Regions from separate parts of the Pantoea sp. y20 genome, predicted to be linked through region 4. Evidence: predicted binding sites of a transcription regulator. Region 4 holds the regulator's gene; each other region holds the start of a gene.
What was found. The regulator Fur, encoded in region 4, represses iron uptake genes when iron is present. The targets are predictions, from matches to a motif close to ATAATAATGAGAACNACTATCAA.
Positions count from the first base shown of each region.

Region 1 (3,168 bases), 1.3 Mb from region 4:
ATATCCTTGGGATGGTGCTGATAGGTTTCATCGCCTGGCGATCAACCAAAAGCTTCGATGACTATATTCTCGGCGGGCGCAGTTTAGGGAGCGTCGTGACCGCGCTCTCTGCGGGTGCTTCCGATATGAGCGGCTGGTTATTAATGGGCCTGCCGGGCGCCATTTTCCTGTCCGGGATCTCCGAAAGTTGGATCGCCATCGGCCTGATCATCGGTGCCTGGCTGAACTGGCGCATTGTAGCGGGCCGTCTGCGTGTGCAGACCGAGCATCACGATAATGCGTTAACCCTGCCAGACTTCTTCTCCAGCCGTTTCGAAGATAACAGCAAACTGCTGCGCGTTATCTCGGCGGTGGTGATTCTGATCTTCTTCACTATCTATTGTGCGTCTGGCGTGGTTGCCGGTGCGCGTCTGTTTGAAAGTACCTTTGGCATGGATTACCAAACCGCGCTGTGGGCAGGTGCTGCTGCCACCATTCTCTACACGCTGGTGGGCGGTTTCCTCGCGGTGAGCTGGACCGATACCGTGCAGGCCAGCCTGATGATTTTTGCGCTAATTCTGACGCCAATTATCGTGATTGTCGCCGTCGGCGGCCTGGATGATTCACTGGCGGTGATCAGGGCGAAGAGCCTCGAAAACCTCGATATGCTGAAAGGGCTGAACTTTGTCGCGGTGATTTCGCTGCTCGGTTGGGGACTTGGCTACTTTGGGCAGCCGCATATACTGGCGCGCTTTATGGCGGCCGATTCGCATCACACCATCCGCAGCGCGCGTCGTATCGGTATGATTTGGATGATCCTGTGCCTGGGTGGCGCGGTGGCGGTGGGCTTCTTTGGTATCGCCTACTTCGAGAACCATCCTGATCAGGCGGCGGGCGTAAGCCAGAACGGCGAGCGTATCTTTATCGAACTGGCGCGTATTCTGTTCAATCCGTGGATTGCCGGTATCTTGCTCTCAGCGATTCTCGCCGCGGTGATGTCGACCTTAAGCTGCCAGCTGCTGGTGTGCTCCAGCGCCCTGACCGAAGATCTCTATAAAGGCTTCCTGCGTAAAAACGCCAGCCAGAAAGAGCTGGTGTGGGTAGGGCGCTTAATGGTGCTGGTGATTGCCCTGATTGCTATCGCGTTGGCAGCCAACCCGGAAAACCGCGTGTTGGGTCTGGTGAGCTATGCGTGGGCAGGCTTCGGTGCCGCCTTTGGTCCGGTGGTGCTGTTCGGCGTGTGCTGGAAACGCATGACGCGCAACGGCGCGTTGGCCGGTATGGTGATTGGCGCGCTAACCGTACTGCTGTGGAAAGATTATGGCTACGCCGAGCTGTATGAAATCATCCCAGGCTTCGCGTTCGCCAGTATCGCGATTGTGGTATTTAGCCTGCTGGGTCGCGGCCCATCAGAAGCGGCACAGCAGCGCTTTGCCGCCGCCGAAGCCCAATACCACAGCAAGTAACCTCTATCGCCGTTGATGGCGACATGTTTGATGAACCCCCGGGTGCGCAGGAGTGCGCACCCTCTAAAACCCGCTCCCCCATCCGCAAAACAAAATTAATTTCCTGCAGTGACTTGTATTTCTCTCTTCAGTAATGATAATCACTATCGTTCGCACTTTACGTTTTTTTACCTAAGGTTTACCCTTCTTAAAATTCAAGAGGTTGGTGATGTTCGTTCCCTTTCTCATTATGCTGCGCGAAGGTCTGGAAGCAGCGCTCATCGTCAGCCTGATTGCCAGCTATCTCAAACGAACCCAGCGCACCCAATGGTTTCCCGCCATGTGGGCCGGCGTATTTATCGCTGCCGCGCTCTGCTTAGCGTTGGGCATCTTTATTAATGAAACTACCGGTGAGTTTCCTCAGAAACAGCAGGAGCTGTTCGAAGGCATTGTCGCGGTGATTGCCGTGGTGATCCTGACGTCGATGGTGTTCTGGATGCGCAAAGTTTCGCGCAATATCAAAGCCACGCTGGAAAAATCGGTCGATCAGGCGTTGCAGAAGCAGGGCAGCAGCGGCTTCCCGCTGGTGCTGATGGTGTTTCTGGCGGTGGCGCGTGAAGGGCTGGAATCGGTGTTCTTCCTGCTGGCCGCGTTCACGCAAGATGTGGGTTATGCGCCGCCGCTCGGCGCGGTGCTCGGCCTTGCAACCGCCGTGGCGCTGGGCTTTTTGCTCTATTACGGCGGCATTCGCCTGAACCTGGCGCACTTTTTCCGCTGGACCAGTTTGTTCATTCTGTTTGTCGCAGCGGGGTTGTCCGCCGGCGCCATTCGCGCCTTCCATGAGGCCGGTTTGTGGAATCACTTCCAGGATGTAGCGTTTGATATGAGCAACACGCTCTCAACGCACTCGGTGTTCGGCACGCTTTTGGAAGGGATTTTAGGTTACCAGGAAACGCCAAGCGTCAGCGAAGTGGCGGTGTGGCTTGCCTATCTCATCCCGGCGCTGCTGCTGTTTTTCTTCCCGGCCCGGCCTGCAGTCAACGCGGCACGTACCACACGCTGAAATTTAATCAGGCGCGATTGCGCGCCTGTTCTTCCATGTAACAGGGATATCACTATGACGATTCGCTTCCGCCGCAAGGCGCTGTTGGTTGCTATGCTGGCGCTTTCCGGTGCGGCTACTGCTGCCGTCCCGCAAGTCACGGTCACCGTGACGGACAAACAATGTGAGCCGATGTCGCTCAACGTGCAGGCCGGTAAAACCCAGTTCATCATCAAAAACAACAGCCAGAAAGCGCTGGAGTGGGAAATCCTGAAAGGGGTGATGGTGGTGGAAGAGCGTGAAAACATCGCGCCTGGCTTCAGCCAGAAACTCACCGCCAATCTGGAAGCGGGCGAATATGACATGACCTGCGGCCTGCTCAGCAACCCGAAAGGCAAGCTGGTGGTGAGCGGCGATGCGAAGAAAGCGGCAAACGGTAAACCGGATGTGCTGGAGCTGGTTGGCCCGATCGCCGACTACAAAGTCTACGTGATGAATGAAGTGAAAGAGCTGGTAGCGGGCACCAAAGCGTTTACCGATGCGGTGAAAGCCGGCGACATTGAGAAAGCCAAAGCGCTATTCGCACCTACGCGCGTGCATTACGAGCGTATTGAACCTATTGCTGAGCTGTTCTCAGATCTGGATGGCAGCATTGATGCGCGTGAAGATGACTTCGAGAAGAAAAATGAAGATCCGAAATTC
Region 1 is NZ_CM142816.1:2,518,968-2,522,135, reverse strand. It holds gene putP (sodium/proline symporter PutP) at 1-1,445, shown strand, start outside; gene efeU (iron uptake transporter permease EfeU) at 1,654-2,487, shown strand; gene efeO (iron uptake system protein EfeO) at 2,542-3,168, shown strand, end outside.
Region 1: the regulator Fur is predicted to act here: its motif matches at 1,573-1,595, upstream of efeU (iron uptake transporter permease EfeU).

Region 2 (3,168 bases), 680 kb from region 4:
GCTTGCTGACGTACGGCCGCGCTGTAGAGATTGGCTATGCGGCGCGTCAGCGCGGTAAAGCTGAAGCCATCCACCACCAAATGATGATAGCGCTGATACCAAAACCAATGCTGATCGTCGAGACGGAACAGGCGGTGATGCCACAGCTTTGCGCCGCTCAATACGCGCAGTTCGCCATTCATATCGTCACGCATCAGCGCGCGCGCTTTGGCGGGCGCATCGGCCTCCGCGCGCAAATCGACAATCTGCGGCAGGCTAAAGGCGTGTGGCTGCGGCCACTGCAAGGCTTCGCCTTCCACCTCACCAAAGGCCATATTCAGCGTGTCGGCTTCCTGCATGCCCGCAACGATCGCCTGCGCCAACAGGGCGCTATCAATCTCACCGCGCAGTTCGACAAAGTGCGCCACCGCGTAAGCGTTGTGATGAGGTGACAGCTGATCGGCAATCCAGATGCCGGGCTGTGCCGCGACTAACGGCAAGGTTTGTTGGTCGGTCATAGGCTTATTCATCAGGGATTCGGACATGGATGCTCCGGTTTGCTCCACAGCGCTTGCAGGCCATTCAGCAGGCCGCCGCGCCAACAGAGCGCGTCATGGCCGCCTTCCACCGGCAGGTAATTCACCTGATAGCCGGCAGCGCTAAGCTGCTGTTGAAGTTGTTGATTAGCTTGCAGAATCAAGCCTTCGCGTTTGCCCGCTTCGAGCCAGAAACGCAGCGGTTGACGCGGTGCAAGACCGTTATCCAGCGCCTGCAGCAGCCAGCCGTGCGGATTGCCGCGTTCCGGCCACCAGAAGGAGCCCGATAAGCTGAGCGCGTTGCCAAAGGTTTCCGGCCAGTGCAGCGCGGCAAACACCGACGCCAGGCCGCCAAAGCTTTGTCCGGCGACGATGGTACTGTCCGCCTGCTGGCGATAAGGCGTTGATTGTGCAATTTGCGGTAACAGTTCTTGCTGAATGGCTTGCCAAAACTGCGCGTTACACGGCAGCTCGCGGCTGCGGTGTTCGCGGTCAATGATGTCGATAAACAGATACACCGCTGGCGGCAAAGAACCGGCATCAGTGAGCTGCTGCAGCGGTCCGGCAATCGGCATGCTGTGCGCCCAGAATTGCCCGTCAAGCATGATGGCCAGCGGACGCTGTGCGGGATTGGCTGCGCCGGTGGTGTAAATCCACACCTTGCGGCTGTTGCCTAATAGCGCGCTATCCCATTGTTGCTGTTGCAGTTCAATGGTTGGCGCTGTGCCGTTATCCACCGCTTGCCACAGCTGTTGATCGGGTGCGTGAGGCAGATGCAGCGGCGAGACGCCCATGCCGCGACCACCGGACCAGCCACGTAAGCTGTTCAAAGGATCGGCCTGCGCCGTCGGAAATTTGTCGCGCCACCAGTTGCGCAGCGTGGACATGTCGGCAACGCCAGTGAAGTCCGTGGCCTGTTCATCGGGCATCAAACAGTAACTGCCGCGCCAGTTGGCGGGCAGCGAGGTCTGCCAATACCAGACGTTGGTGCCCGCCACACGCATTAACGACTGCGGCGGGCGGCGCTGGTGGTGATCGGTCACGCCGGTAATGTTAATCCACACGCGCTGGGTCGACGATTGCGTCTCATCGCCTTGCGGATCACGCCAGAAGAAAGTGACCTGACATTGGCCATCGTCTACTAACTCAATGCGGGGAATACCTTGGGATTGTTGCGCCTGCCACCAGGCCGCACTGCCGGTTACATCATTTCGCCAGGTCATAGGGCTGCCAGTCGGTGTTTACGCGGAGATTTACATAAGCTTGATGAATAATACTATTGATAATAATTTGCATTTGCAATAGGGTGACTGCGCTCAAAAATGAGCACGCCTGTTCCGCCAGATGCTTACCGTTCGGTAAGGTTGCGCTACGGATGGTTTGAAGGGTCTGGAACTGGGCGCGATATGGACAGGGATCTTCTCACCGGCTCGCCAGTTAAGCATTCAACGGCTTTTTGCTGGCCATCCAGGAACGTATAAAATGAAAAATTACTCACGGTTATCGTTAGCCATTCTGATTGAACTGGGGCTCAGCGCCTCACTGCTTTCCAGCAGCGCCTGGGCAGCAGAGACTTCCTCCAGCAAAACCTCTGCCAGCACGACTGACGCACAATCAATGGACGGCGGCACCTTGATGGTCACCGCGCAGCAGCAGAACCTGCAAGCGCCGGGCGTCTCAACCATTACCGCCGACGAAATCAAAAAACATCCGCCCGCGCGTGATGTGTCTGAAATTATCCGTACCATGCCAGGCGTTAACCTGACAGGCAACTCCACCAGCGGCCAGCGCGGTAACAATCGCCAGATCGATATTCGTGGTATGGGCCCGGAAAACACCTTGATCATGGTGGACGGCATGCCGATCACCAGCCGCAACTCGGTGCGCCTTGGCTGGCGTGGCGAGCGTGATACGCGTGGCGACACCAACTGGGTGCCGCCGGAGATGATCGATCACATCGACGTGATTCGCGGACCGGCGGCGGTGCGTTACGGTAACGGCGCGGCGGGCGGTGTGGTGAATATCATCACCAAAAAACAGACCGATCAGCAGTGGCACGGTTCCTGGAACACCTATTACAACGTGCCGGAACATAAAGCGGAAGGCGCCACTAAGCGCACTAACTTCAGTCTGGAAGGGCCGCTGGGCGATGATTTCAACTTCCGTTTGTACGGTGGTTTAGCCAAAACCCAGGCCGATGCCTATGACATCAACGAAGGGCATGCGGCGGCGCGCACCGGCAGCTATGCGGGCAGCTATCCGGCCGGTCGTGAAGGTTCAGTTAATAAAGATATCAATGCCTTGCTGAGCTGGGCGTTTGCACCGATGCAGACGCTGGAGCTGCAGGCCGGTTACAGCCGTCAGGGCAACCTGTATGCGGGTGATACGCAGAACACCAACACCAGCTCGCTGGTGAAAAGTCTGTACGGTGATGAAACTAACCGCCTGTATCGCCAGAACGTCTCATTGAAATGGACCGGCGCATGGGATAACGGCGTCAGCACCAATACCTACGCGCGCTACGAGAAAACCCGCAACTCGCGCATCAATGAAGGTTTGGCCGGCGGCACCGAAGGCATCTTCTCTAACAGCGGTTTCAACACCATTCAGCTGGATGACGTGCTGCTGCATAGCGAAGTCAGCATTCCATTTG
Region 2 is NZ_CM142816.1:578,440-581,607, forward strand. It holds gene ACYAC5_RS02595 (enterobactin synthase subunit F) at 1-524, opposite strand, end outside; gene fes (enterochelin esterase) at 509-1,738, opposite strand; gene ACYAC5_RS02605 (TonB-dependent siderophore receptor) at 1,998-3,168, shown strand, end outside.
Region 2: the regulator Fur is predicted to act here: its motif matches at 1,789-1,811, upstream of fes (enterochelin esterase).

Region 3 (3,168 bases), on a different replicon from region 4:
GGATCGTTCAGCTCGTCGCGGTTCCACTCCGCGCCCAGCGTCACGGTTTGATCGACCAGCAGCTGCAGCGGGAAGTTGATCTCTCCGCCCGCGCGATAGCTTTCCAGGCGGCTGGTGGCGTACGTATCGCTGTTGATCATTCCTTCAGTACGCCCGGCAGTGCCTTCCTGCAGGCGGGTGTTATTGGTTTTCTCGTAGTTGAAATTGAGCTTCGAGGTTCCCCAATCCCAGATACCGTTGTGCGCGATGCCGTAGCTCTGGCGATACATGCGGTTAGTTTCATCACCGTACAGCGACTCCACTAAACCGTCGGTGCTGGCGTTGCTGTTACTGTTCTGCGTGTCACCGGCATAAATATTGCCCTGACGGCTGTAGCCCCAGGAGAAGTCGATGATTTGCAGCGGCGTGATTTTCCACGACAGCACGGTATTGATGTCTTTGTTGCGCACGCCTTCACGGCCCGCCGCGTATGAACCGTTTTCTGCGGTGTTGATATCGAACGCATCGGCATCGGTGCGGTTGATGTTGCCGTACAGGCGCATGGTCAACGCATCACCGGCCAGCGGGCCGCTGAGATTGAAGTTAGCGCGTCGGGTATCGCCTTCTTTGCTATTTTCCGGCTGGCTGGTATAGAGCGACAGCGAGCCGTGCCAGTCGTTGGTGGGACGCTTGGTAATGATGTTCACCACGCCGCCCGCCGCGCCAGAACCGTATCGAGCAGCGGCCGGGCCTCGAATCACTTCAATGCGCTCAACCATTTCAACTGGCACCCAGTTGGTATCGCCGCGTGAATCACGCTCGCCGCGCCAGCTGTAGCGCACCGAGTTACGAGAGGAAACCGGCACGCCATCGATCATCACCAGGGTGTTTTCCGGGCCCATGCCACGGATATCGATTTGCCGGTTATTGCCGCGGCTGCCGCTGGCGCCGTTACCGGTAAGGTTTACGCCGGGCATTTTGCGAATGATGTCGGAGAGATCGTTAACAGGGGGATTTTTTTTGATGTCTTCAGCGGTGATGGTGGACACGCCCGGTTGCTGTTTCAGCTCCTGCTCGGCGGTGACGATCATTGATTCATCGTCAGCCAGCTTTTCGGTGGTTTCAGCTGCAAAGGCAGGCGACGTTAGCATTCCCGCTAAAAAAAGCGCAATTGGACGCTTTTTGCCACGCATGGTTACATTCACTTAAGTTTTCTCCCTGTAACGTTAACAATTGTAAGTAAATGCGCATGATAATGATAACGGTTCTCATTGTCTATTCAGTGAGACGGCAACATGCCTGACAATACAAACCTTTACAAAGGTTGTTCGGTTGCGGGGTATGAGTTGCGGAGAGGGGAATTTCTCATTTGCTTAGAAGAAACCGTTATGAGTAAGAAGAAATGTGTCGATGAATACTGGATAAGCAGGCTATTGATTCACTAGCATATTCTGAATTCTGCTGAGTGTTACGTGCCAAATCTCGGGCGGAAATCCCGCCTTGCAACCGTGCTAGCGGCTATTGCCATATTTCGGCAATAGATATGTTTTTTTCGCATTTGTGATTGTTATCTATCTTCCAGAGAATGCTAATCGGGACGTAAATACCCGTCATAATTTCAGCCGCAACTGCGTTGGCTCCGCGTGTTCACCCCAGTCACTTACTTAAGTAAGCTCCCGGGGATTCACACACTTGCCGCCTTGTTGCAGCTGGAATTATTTAGGGTATATGAGGATGACAATTCCACTCACCGCACGCCGTTCGCACGAGGTGAGTCAGGAGACAAAACCATCGCTACCTCAACGCCTTTTCCCTGTGGGGAAACTTTTTATAAATCAGGAGAAAGGTTCCAGTGAAATTCGCCAAAGGCATGACTCTTCTTGCGCTCGCGCTGAGTGCACACACCGCGTTCGCCGCCGATGAAAACGTCCCAACTGACAGCTCAATCCATGTGCAGGCCGATCCTGCGCTGAAAAGCCTGCTGCCTGCGGATGTGGTGAAACGGGGCTATATTGTTGCCGGAACCAACCCCAACACGCCGCCAACCACCTTCTATAAAGAAGACAACAAAACGCTGGCCGGCCGTGAAATCGATATCATGAATGCCGTGGGCGAGCGTCTGGGAATCCAGGTTCAGTGGCGCGACACCGGCGGTTTCGACAACATCATTCCAGGCCTGAAAACCGGTCGTTACGATGTGGCGCTCTCCAATATTAACGCCACGCCAGCGCGTGCCAAAATCATCGACTTCGTGGGTTATTACGATGCCAGCCGCCTCGGCATTATCTCGCGTAAAGATGCCAACATCGCGCCATTCAAAGAGCTGGCCGATGTCTGTGGTAAAGAAGTGGGCGCCGGTTCCGGTACCACTCAGGTTACGCGCCTTGAAGACGCCAGCAAAGCCTGTGAAGCGGCGGGTAAAAAGCCAATCAAAGTCTCCGTCTTCCCGGATCGTCCAGCTGGCGTGCAGGCGGTGGTAAGCGGTCGCGTGCCAATGTTCCTCGGCCCGTATGAAGGTTTGCTGTGGCAGGTGAAGGTGATTAAACCGCTGACCATGAGCGGTGAGATCACCGTCCATGACGCACCCGTTTCCGTCGCTTTCCCGAAAGATTCCGCGCTGGAGCCCGCCGTACAGGCCGCGCTTAACTCGCTGATCAAAGATGGCAGCTACAACAAGATCCTCGACAACTGGGGCATCGGCTTTGGTGCTGTTAAACAAGCCAAACGCAATCAGGAAATCTTTCAATGAGTGACATTCACGACCACACCGGCGATTTGAAAATCGTCGGCAAACGTTACTACGGACGCTGGCTGAGTGCGCTGGTCGTGTTGTTGTGCGTGGTGGCGATGGCGAACTCGATGATTAATAATCCACGCTTCGAATGGAGCGTGATTGCGGAGAACTTTACCGGCGAATCGATCCTGCAAGGCGTATTAATGACGCTGCAGCTCACTGCGATCTCTGTGGTGCTGGGTTTTGCCTTCGGTACGGTGCTGGCGCTGATGCGCCTCTCCTCCAATCCGGTGCTGGTGGGCGTGAGCTGGTTCTACACCTGGTTCTTCCGTGGTGTACCGATGTTGGTGCAACTGTTCCTGTGGTACAACATCGCGGCGCTTTATCCCACCATCGCTCTGTCGATTCCGGGCCTCGGCGAAGTCTGGAGCACGCAATCGAACGCGCTGGTGAGC
Region 3 is NZ_JBUBNJ010000002.1:605,153-608,320, reverse strand. It holds gene ACYAC5_RS22640 (TonB-dependent siderophore receptor) at 1-1,172, opposite strand, end outside; gene ACYAC5_RS22635 (ABC transporter substrate-binding protein) at 1,832-2,728, shown strand; gene ACYAC5_RS22630 (amino acid ABC transporter permease) at 2,725-3,168, shown strand, end outside.
Region 3: the regulator Fur is predicted to act here: its motif matches at 1,229-1,251, upstream of ACYAC5_RS22640 (TonB-dependent siderophore receptor).

Region 4 (3,168 bases):
ATCAACAAACGCAATCAGCTCAAGCGCGATAAAGTGCGTGGGCTGCGTCGTGTTGAGCTGAAGATGTCGAGCGAGGCGGTTGACGCCCTCAGCACGCTAGCCGATCAGCAAAACATCAGTCGCAGCGAATTGATTGAACAAATGCTGCTGGCACAGCTCAAACTGTCGTAACGCGCGAAGACCGCACGCTGGAACACAAAGTCACGGTTTTATACGTTCCGCACTTTTTACCGGTCTGCTATTATTCGCATAACTGTGCAGTCAACTGACTTACTTTCACAATCAGGATTTAAGAGGTTACCTAACCCATGGCAATCGTAGGCATTTTCTTCGGCAGCGATACCGGCAACACTGAAAACATTGCAAAGATGATCCAGAAACAACTGGGTAAAGATGTCGCCGAAGTGCATGACATTGCTAAGAGCACCAAAGAAGATCTCGAAGCGTTCGACATCCTGCTGCTGGGTATCCCAACCTGGTATTACGGCGAAGCGCAGTGTGACTGGGACGATTTCTTCCCGACGCTGGAAGAGATTGATTTCAATGGTAAGCTGGTAGCGCTGTTTGGTTGTGGCGATCAGGAAGATTACGCCGAGTACTTCTGTGATGCGATGGGCACTATCCGTGACATCATTGAGCCGAATGGTGCGGTGATCGTCGGTCACTGGCCAACCGAAGGCTATCACTTCGAAGCCTCTAAAGGCCTGGCCGATGACAAAAACTTCCTTGGTTTGGCCATTGACGAAGACCGTCAGCCGGAATTGACCAACGAACGCGTTGAGAAGTGGGTGAAGCAGATCTTTGATGAGCTGCAGCTGAAAGAGATTATTGAAGCTTAATTCCCTGCTCTGCCCGATGTGCGCACTGCCTCACATCGGGTAACGGAATTTCCTATAAAAATAATAGCTACGGTTTTTTAACTTTTCCCCGCAAATCTGTAGAATACCCGCAATGGTCATCCGCTTATTCCTCTGGCAGTAGAATGAGGCTGAGTGAAATGGAATCCAAAACCCAAGCGTCTTGAAGACGTTAGTGACGATATCCTTACAAACTTTGGTGATTAAGGACGTTGCCTTGGTTTTCATTTCACTGCTTGAGTTCTATAATGAGACGCAAATGAGAATGCGCGTTGACCTAAACATTCAAGGCCCCTGCGCCGCAAGTGACTAGCAAAGTAACAGGACAATATCCGCATGACTGACAACAACTCCGCATTGAAGAAGGCTGGCCTGAAAGTCACGCTACCCAGACTGAAAATTCTGGAAGTGCTTCAGGGACCCGGCCCAGAGTCCCATCACGTCAGTGCGGAAGATTTGTATAAGCGCCTGATTGATATGGGCGAAGAGATTGGTCTGGCAACGGTGTATCGCGTTCTTAACCAGTTTGACGACGCGGGCATCGTAACCCGTCACAACTTTGAAGGCGGCAAATCTGTCTTCGAACTGACTCAGCAGCATCACCACGATCACTTGATCTGCCTGGATTGTGGCAAAGTTATAGAATTCAGCGATGAATCAATCGAAACGCGTCAGCGTGAAATTGCCACTCGCCACGGCATTAAGCTCAGCAACCACAGCCTGTACCTGTACGGTCATTGTGCTTTGGGAGACTGCCGCGAAGACGATACGCTCCACGATAAGTAATTGAGTGTGCTATGCAGTATAAAAAAAACCGGCGCTTGAGCCGGTTTTTTTATGCCTGTAATCAGGCGACAAGCGTTTCCTGCAGGTAGCGCCAGCGCGGAATGGCGGTGCTGCAATCCAATACCGCCAGTGAAATGCGGCTCTGATTGATGCCGTTCATCATCTGTAATTCACGATACTGAATCGTCACTTCCTCGCTTTGCTGCGAGATGATGGCGTGCTCACTGGTGGCAATGCGCATGCCTTCACGCTGCCCCTGTAACTGGCGAAACAGCACTTCCATTTCATTGAGGTCCAATCGTTTGCCTTGCGGCGTGACCATTTTGAACTCGGGATGAAAGTGCGATAAAAACAGATCAATGCTGTCGTCACTGCCTTCCGCCTGATTGAAAATACGTTCAATAAGCTGATGTAAAACCACCACGCTATGCCTGGCTTCCTGGGCGAGAGTTGTCATTTTTTTTCCTTAGATAAGCCGCAGAGCACCGTCTGAGAGCGCATAGCCTACCTGAAAAAAAGTTTTTCACACTGCCAAATGGGTTAATTTTTCTAAAGTCAGAATAGTCGCAAATAGGGAATTAAAGGCGAATTGAGGCGTGCAGCATAAAAGGTCGTATCTGGCCAAATTGAGATAATAAAAAAGGGCGATTGCTCGCCCTTTCATGATCTTATCGTGCTCGCGACTAAAACTATTAATCGCCGATTTTTGCCCAGGTATCACGCAAACCTACGGTGCGGTTAAACACCAGCCTGGAGGGCTGTGAATAGACGCTATCAGCACAGAAATAGCCTTCACGTTCGAACTGGTACGGTGCCATCGAATCGGCAGCACGTAAACCAGGCTCAACGAAGCCCTGTTTGATTTCCAGTGAGTTTGGGTTGATGGTGGTGAGGAAATCCTCAGCCGCGCCCGGATTTGGCACACTGAACAGACGATCGTACAGGCGGAATTCCGCTGGCAGCGCGTGGATTGCAGAAACCCAATGGATAACACCTTTCACTTTACGGCCATCGGCCGGATCTTTGCTCAGCGTATCAACGTCGCAAGTACAATAGATGCAGGTAATATTGCCTTCAGCATCCTTCGCCACACGTTCGGCACGGATCACGTAAGCATTACGCAGACGCACTTCTTTACCCAGCACCAAACGCTTATACTGCTTGTTGGCTTCTTCACGGAAGTCAGCGCGATCGATCCACACTTCACGGCTGAATGGCACTTCACGCGTGCCCATCTCCGGTTTGTTCGGATGATTCGGCATAGTGATGATCTCATCGTGACCTGCAGGCAGGTTCTCGATCACCACTTTCAACGGATCCATTACCGCCATCGCACGCGGTGCGTTTTCATTGAGATCGTCACGAATGCACGATTCCAGTGAAGCCATCTCCACGATATTGTCCTGTTTGGTCACACCAATACGGCGGCAGAACTCACGGATAGAAGCGGCGCTATAACCACGACGACGTAGACCCGAAACGGTTAGCATGCGCGGATCGTCCCAGCCTTCTACCACCTTCTCGC
Region 4 is NZ_CM142816.1:1,258,071-1,261,238, reverse strand. It holds gene ybfE (LexA regulated protein) at 1-171, shown strand, start outside; gene fldA (flavodoxin FldA) at 309-839, shown strand; gene fur (ferric iron uptake transcriptional regulator) at 1,194-1,643, shown strand; gene ACYAC5_RS05800 (hypothetical protein) at 1,705-2,100, opposite strand; gene glnS (glutamine--tRNA ligase) at 2,336-3,168, opposite strand, start outside.